One region of the Microbulbifer sp. CNSA002 genome, then DNA from elsewhere that is predicted to be linked to it. Evidence: riboswitches for the same ligand, from Rfam matches in the RefSeq annotation. Region 1 holds a riboswitch; the other holds the start of a gene.
The links. A riboswitch is a leader RNA that binds a small molecule or an ion and turns the genes downstream of it on or off. The one in region 1 is predicted to bind thiamine pyrophosphate.
Positions count from the first base shown of each region.

Region 2: it holds a riboswitch for thiamine pyrophosphate, as region 1 does, so the genes downstream of both, ACG1BZ_RS14190 (TonB-dependent receptor) here and thiC (phosphomethylpyrimidine synthase ThiC) in region 1, are expected to answer to the same signal.

Region 1 is NZ_CP172449.1:3,861,128-3,864,539, forward strand. It holds gene thiC (phosphomethylpyrimidine synthase ThiC) at 1-1,424, opposite strand, end outside; TPP riboswitch at 1,510-1,608, opposite strand; gene ACG1BZ_RS17095 (SGNH/GDSL hydrolase family protein) at 1,871-2,797, shown strand; gene ACG1BZ_RS17100 (thioredoxin domain-containing protein) at 2,859-3,412, opposite strand, start outside.
Region 2 is NZ_CP172449.1:3,189,339-3,192,750, reverse strand. It holds gene ACG1BZ_RS14190 (TonB-dependent receptor) at 1-1,306, opposite strand, end outside; TPP riboswitch at 1,362-1,477, opposite strand; gene ACG1BZ_RS14185 (SDR family NAD(P)-dependent oxidoreductase) at 1,539-2,375, shown strand; gene ACG1BZ_RS14180 (hypothetical protein) at 2,409-2,702, shown strand; gene ACG1BZ_RS14175 (DUF2608 domain-containing protein) at 3,130-3,412, shown strand, end outside.

The DNA.
Region 1 (3,412 bases):
GTGGTCAATGGACCTAGAGTGTAGAAAGGTGCGCCGTGGCAGTGCTTCAGCTGCTCATCCATATTTTCTTTGATCTTATGGATAGCCACATGACCGGGGCCTTCGATCATCGTCTGAACATCGTGCTTCCAGGCAATTTCAGTCAGCTCGCCAAGCGTGTGCAGCTCGCCAAACTGGGCTTCATCGTTAGCATCCGCAATTGAGCCCGGACGCAGGCCATCACCGAGACTAAAGCTCACATCGTAAGCCTTCATAATCTCGCAGATTTCCTCGAAGTGGGTGTAGAGGAAATTCTCTTGGTGATGGGCGAGACACCATTTGGCCATAATGGAACCACCGCGAGAGACAATCCCAGTCATACGTTTCGCAGTGAGCGGCACATAGCGCAAAAGCACGCCAGCATGAATAGTGAAGTAATCCACCCCCTGCTCCGCCTGCTCAATCAAGGTGTCGCGGAACACATCCCAGTTAAGATCTTCAGCAATTCCGTTTACTTTCTCCAGCGCCTGGTAAATCGGCACAGTACCGATGGGCACTGGCGAGTTTCGCAGAATCCACTCGCGGGTTTCGTGGATATTGGCACCGGTAGACAGATCCATCACCGTGTCCGCGCCCCACTTGGTAGACCAAACCAGTTTCTCCACTTCCTCTTCAATGGAGGAAGTCACAGCCGAGTTACCAATATTTGCATTCACCTTGCACAGGAAGTTGCGCCCGATAATCATCGGCTCCACTTCCGGGTGATTAATATTCGCCGGGATAATTGCCCGCCCTTCTGCAACTTCCCGGCGCACAAATTCCGGCGTGATTTGCTCGGGGATGTAAATACCATCACGTGCCTTCTGGTATTCACTTTCACTCATTTCCGCTGCCAACTTGGCTCGCCCCATATTTTCGCGCACTGCGATAAATTCCATCTCTGGGGTAATAATGCCGCGGCGGGCATAGTGCATCTGAGATACATTCTGTCCCGGTTTGGCCCGGCGAGGGCTGGGAAGGTTTTCAAAGCGGATATGATCCAGCCCCTGGTCCGCCATACGCTTCTGGCTGTAGGCCGCTTGGCGAGAGTCCAGCAGTTCAGTATCTCTGCGGGCCTCTATCCAGCCCTGGCGCAATTTGGGCAACCCTTCCCGTACGTCCACTTTAAAATTGGGCTCGGAATAGGGGCCCGAAGTGTCGTAAATGGTGAGGGGCTCATTGGGTTCAAACACCGGATTCTCTGCATCCCCCCCTACCAAACTATCTCCCAAACAGATCTGACGAGCACCAACCTGAATGTCGGGAGTTTCACCGGGCAAATACACCTTGCTCGAGTTGGGGAAAGATTGAACCGTGAGATTTTCAAGAAATTCTTTAGCGGAATCGCGACTGGCAGCGCGGGAGGACTTTCCGGCTTTACCGGATTGTTCAATGATCTCAGACATGCGTAACCTTAAAACTTGGAAATTTAAAGGTCGCAGCATCCAGGGCACATACAAAGAGAAAAGACGCCAAACTGTAACAAAACAGGCGACTTCAGATCTTGTTCCCTACGCGGGGGTTACCCCGATCAGGTTCAACGGATCTCGCAACAGCGATCTCAGCCCACAGGCACTCCGACAAGTAGAGCGCAGTATAGTGGAAGCGTCCGAAGAAAAACAGATGGCATAAAACTGTGCCAGAAAAACTAAAGCTTTGAAACGCCAATAAAGTAATCAATGCTCTCGGCGACAAAACTCCAACAGACTTCAATTTATTGATAACTGACCAAAGGGTCTCAAGCATTCATCACTCACAATATCTGAGTGCGTCCTACACTCCTTCTCGTTTACCGGAGCAGTGAATAAAACGATAACAACTTACGGCGAAAGTCGGTGTGGGAGAAAATACAATGTTGAATAAATATGGAGTTCTAGTAACGCTCTGTTTGAGCATCTTGTCGATACAGCCAGCAATGGCAGCCCCCTCCAAGTCTGTTGCTGCGGGTGACAGTATTACCATGGCATTCGGTGCAGACTGTACCCGCAATAAGTATTTCTGGGACCTGTTTTGTCTTCTCGGCGGGGACCAACCCGAGCATTCCTGGTTTGACGGCGACGACAATTCAGTGGAGAGTGTTCACGATAAATATAAAGTTAACTACCCCAATATGGCTGCCAATAAAAGTGCAGCGGAATCCGGTGCTGAGATGCGTAGTGGAGGCGACAATTTCTCCACTCAAGCCGATCGGATTCTATCTCAAAGTAATTTACCTGATCATGTCGAGGTAGTATTGGGCGGTAATGACATCTGTAACCGGGGTTGCGTCGATCCAGCCAACTGTAACGATCCACTTTACACCGATAGCGAGTGGCGCTCGGCAGTTCAAGCTGGTCTGGACAAATTAGTCGATGGTCTCCCTAACGGCTCAACGATAGTACTCGGCTCAGTACCACGAGTACACGATCTCCGGGCAGCGGGTCTGGATAAGCAAAGCGGTAATTCCCGCGTAGATTGCGAGAGTGTCTGGTCGACTTTCGGAATCTGCCGAATTGCAACAAATGGCGGCTCGATGAATGGAGAGAGCTTTGCTACTCGTTATAACGGAATAGCCACAGCCCAACAACGTTATAACGAAATCCTTGTTGAGGAAGCAGAAAGTTACAACGGTATGAATGGGGTAGAAGTTGTTGCTGAATATACCGGTGAGGATCAGTTAAATGCCGGGACTTTTCAGTTTAATAAAGATGATATTGATGGTGGAGACTGTTTCCACCCAAGCATTCAAGGACAAAATATTGTCGCTGACCTACTGTGGCAAGGAAATCCGGATAAATAAGTAACTTTTACTGCTCGGTAAATTCAGGGCCCGCAATAAAGTACCGCGGGCCCTAATCAATTCACTTACCTAAATCCTCATCAAAGTAACCACTCTCTTCAACCACATACTGCAATCTATGCGGCAAACCCTTTCTCATAAAGGCAACATCAATTACTTTTCCACTGGTAAGAGCACTCCAAAGCTCATTCTGACCACTGTGGACCCAACTGTCATTGACCCTCAACAGCACATCGTTTTCCTCGAATCCAAGTGCAGTAAAGAACTCATTGTTGGCCACCCCCTCCAAGCGCATCAAATGGTGGCCCTCAACTTCCAGCTCCGCCTCAATAAATTTAGCCTCCAAGAATTCTCGTTGTTCGAGTTGCTTCGCCAACCACTCTTGCCCAAGAGTCAACACAGCAGCCGGCTCGATTAGCTTTTTACCCTTTTCTCCCTGAGGCTGTTCAATACGTTTGCGCAGCTCCTCATCGTGCTGATGGGACAAAGTTAAAGGGATAATATTACCCTCTTCACCTTGCAATAGCAGGCGCTCCAGGGATCCCTGATTATCAATAACGGCATAGTGCCCTTTCAAACTCTTCAGAACGACATCTTTAAGAACAGACTGCCCCA
Region 2 (3,412 bases), 670 kb from region 1:
GGGATATATTGCCGCCCCACAGATTTTCACCATTATCTGCATCGATGTTATAGGAGTCAGAGTAATCGGCTTCGCGTCTTTCCAGTCTAAGACCGGTGATCAAGTTGATCGCTGGGGTGATTTCCGTAGAGAGCTGGCCGTAGATGGCAGAGTTTTCAGTATCAAAAGTGCTGCGGAAGCTCTGGTTGCGATTCAGGTCCTCGCGCTCCGTGCGGCCGTAAAGGCCCACTACCCAGTGGCTGCGATCCCAGAATAACTTGGACTCTTCGGTAGAGAGTGCGCGAAGGTCAATACTGATATTGTCTTTATCGCGCTGGTAATTATCCGTGGAGCTGTATTCCCAGGAATGAAAGCCGACATAGCTCCAATCCTCATCGTAGCCATATTCTGTATCTGAATCGGCGAGGCTGAGAGTGCCTTCTAGAGTAAAGTTCTCGTTACCAGACCATTGAGCAGTCAATGCGCCGGCAAAGGTTTCCTGGCGATCCCAGCCGGGCTGGTCAGATTGGGTTTCGCGAGTGTTATAGAGAGAGAAAGCATCGTAGCCGTTATCAACATCGATATAGAAGAGGGTAACGCCCAGCTTTAAATCGTCGGACGGGGAGTAGGCCAGCTTACCGCGCAGTACAGACTCGTCAATATTACTGGTGTCATCTCGGTTGAGATACACATTCTCGGTATAGCCGTCGGATTTGCGTTTGCTGGCAGCCAATCGATAGCCAAGAGCATCGCTCAAAGAACCACTGGTAGCCGCGGACAGACTCTGTCCATTGTACTCACTTAGCTCGGCGGACACCTTGGTGGTTGACTCACTGGTGGGCGCTGCACTGGTCATGTTGATCAGGCCGGCCAGGGCATTAGCGCCGTACACCGTGCCCTGTGGGCCCCGCAGGATTTCCACTTGATCGATATCCAGGGTGCTGGCTGCGAGTCCCAGGCCAGTAAAGTCGATACCGTCGATGATCAGGCCAACTGAGGGGTTTACTGGGTCGATAAACTGGCTGCGCTCACCAATGCCGCGAATCTGAACAAATCGTCCCCTGGAGGCGCCGGAGGAAAAATTCACATTGGGCGCCATGTTTAAAAGCTGGTCCAGATTGGCCGCGCCCCGCGCATCGATCGCGCTTTCATCCAGTACGGTAACACTGGAAGGAAGCTCCAAAAGGTTGGTTTCCCGTAGCTGTGCCGTAACCACCACTTCCTCAAGCCCGGTTTCTGCGGTATTGGCGGTGGCGATACCGGCGAACAGGCTGCTGGCAAGGCTGACAGACCAGGCAATAGGGTGGGTGGGAAACTGTTTTTTCATGGTTCTCTCTCGAATAACGGCAGTGAAAGAGACCCGGAGTGCGACGTGGGGAGGTTTTGCTTTGTCTACCTATTCCTACGCCGGTATTAACCGGATCAGGTTCAAGGGTTTGTCGCGACAGACCAATTTGATCCCCGGACATCTCAGGCAAGGCCACCCCTTAGGTTTTGCGGGCGCGATGATAGCAGAAACTGGGGTATAAAGTGGTAAAAGCAAGGAAGGGAAAGCGCTTATGGATCAGGTATCTTACTTTAGTGGCAAGACGGCACTGATTACCGGTGGTGCTTCTGGAATCGGTGCGGCCTTGGCATGTCGACTGGCAGCACTTGGGGCTCAAGTCATTATCGCGGATATCCAGCGGGACCTGGCTACGCAGGTTGTCAGCCAAATACAGGAGTCCGGTGGGAGAGCATCGTTTGTTCACTTGGATGTTCGTAATTTTGATCAATTTTTTCAGGTCATTAGTGAAATATCTCCGTTAGATTTCCTTTTTAACAATGCTGGTATAGGGGTGGGTGGATATTTTTCCGATCATAATCTTGAAGATTGGAAAGCGGCGATTGATATCAATTTGTTTGGCGTTATTCATGGGCTCCAATGTGGTTTCCAGGCCATGAAGCGCCAGGGCTCTGGCCATATTATCAATACTGCCTCAATGGCGGCTTTAGTTCCGTCGCCAGCAATGGCCGCCTACTCAGCCTCCAAGAGTGCTGTGGTGGCAATATCAAAGGCTATTCGCCCTGAAGCTGGGTCCTGCGGTGTTCGAGTGAGTGTTTTGTGCCCCGGGGCAGTATCAACGCCGATTTTGCAGGGAGGTGGCGTCAGTGGGCGGATGCCAACCCCCATTCCACTTCAACAGCAGGCAGAGATGTTCGAGCCTCTGGGGCCAATATCTGCTGATGCTTTTGCAGAAAAGGCTTTGTTTCAAATTGCAAAGAACAAAGAAATCATTGTTGTGCCAGCAAAACTTAAGTTGCTGTGGTGGCTGGAAAGATTATTTCCTTCTTTGCTGTGTCGCCTTTCCTTTAAGCAGATGGAGAAAATACTTCAGCCTTTGGGACTAAAATAATTGTATCTTTGGAAAGGCGGAGTAAATTGGGAAATGATGATTTCCTGTGACCACTGTGGTGAAGTTTGGGAGTTTGCTGATAAGGCCCTGCCGAACATTCAAAAAATTACGCGGAATTTTTCTGAGGGGCGTATTAGCGTAAGTTTGATAAAAGCGCTGAGCGGTGAACTTAAATTGCCTATGCTCTACAGCAAAAAATTGGCTGTTCATATAACGGTAAGATCTGGGCACTGCTTTTACTGCCAGGAGCCCCTGGGCATAGAAGAAGCGTTTATAAAACACTGTCAGGGCTGTGGTGCCTTGAATTTGGATCGCAGATTCGCTTAATGGGGAGCAGCTTATTTAGAAGCACCCGGCGTGCCGAATTATCAGCATGCCGAGTTGGGGGAGGGGCAACTTTATGCCGCTAATAGCAGAATCTAATATCCGGGTTTGGGAAAAGTATATCTTTTAAGGGGCTGGTGGTTGTATTGTACGACAACAATATGAAGCTCTGTTCAAATTATTCACAGATTAAGTATTATTTCTTTGCTAATAGAGCTGGCGGCTTACGCTTCCTATTTGGTACCCCCTCAGAACTTGATTCGATTTTCTGTTTTTTTGGCTCTGAATGATAAATTGCTATTTTTCAGGGGCACAAGTTAAGTACTATCTAGTCTAGGCATTATGCCAGTACAGTCTCTGTCTCCAGCTACGCCAAAATCATTCACTTTTTTGTGTTAATAATCAGGGTAAGTAAAAAGGAATTTATTTTATGAGCAAGTTTAATTCTCTACTGTATTCGATTGTTTTAATTGTGGCTTCTCATTGTGTGTCTGCCGGTGCTATTAAGAAAGAGGTGAACAGCTTTGAGGACGTCCAGAATATAATTGAAGAATCAGCCACCCCAATAAATACGTTACTGGTTATGGATAATGATGACACCTTGAGTATGATGCCTTGCGCTGAAAAGTCTCAATGTCAATATCTTGGTGGCGCAGCTTGGTACTCATGGCAGGAAACTTTATTGGAAACCGATCCTAATTCAGGTTTCCTTG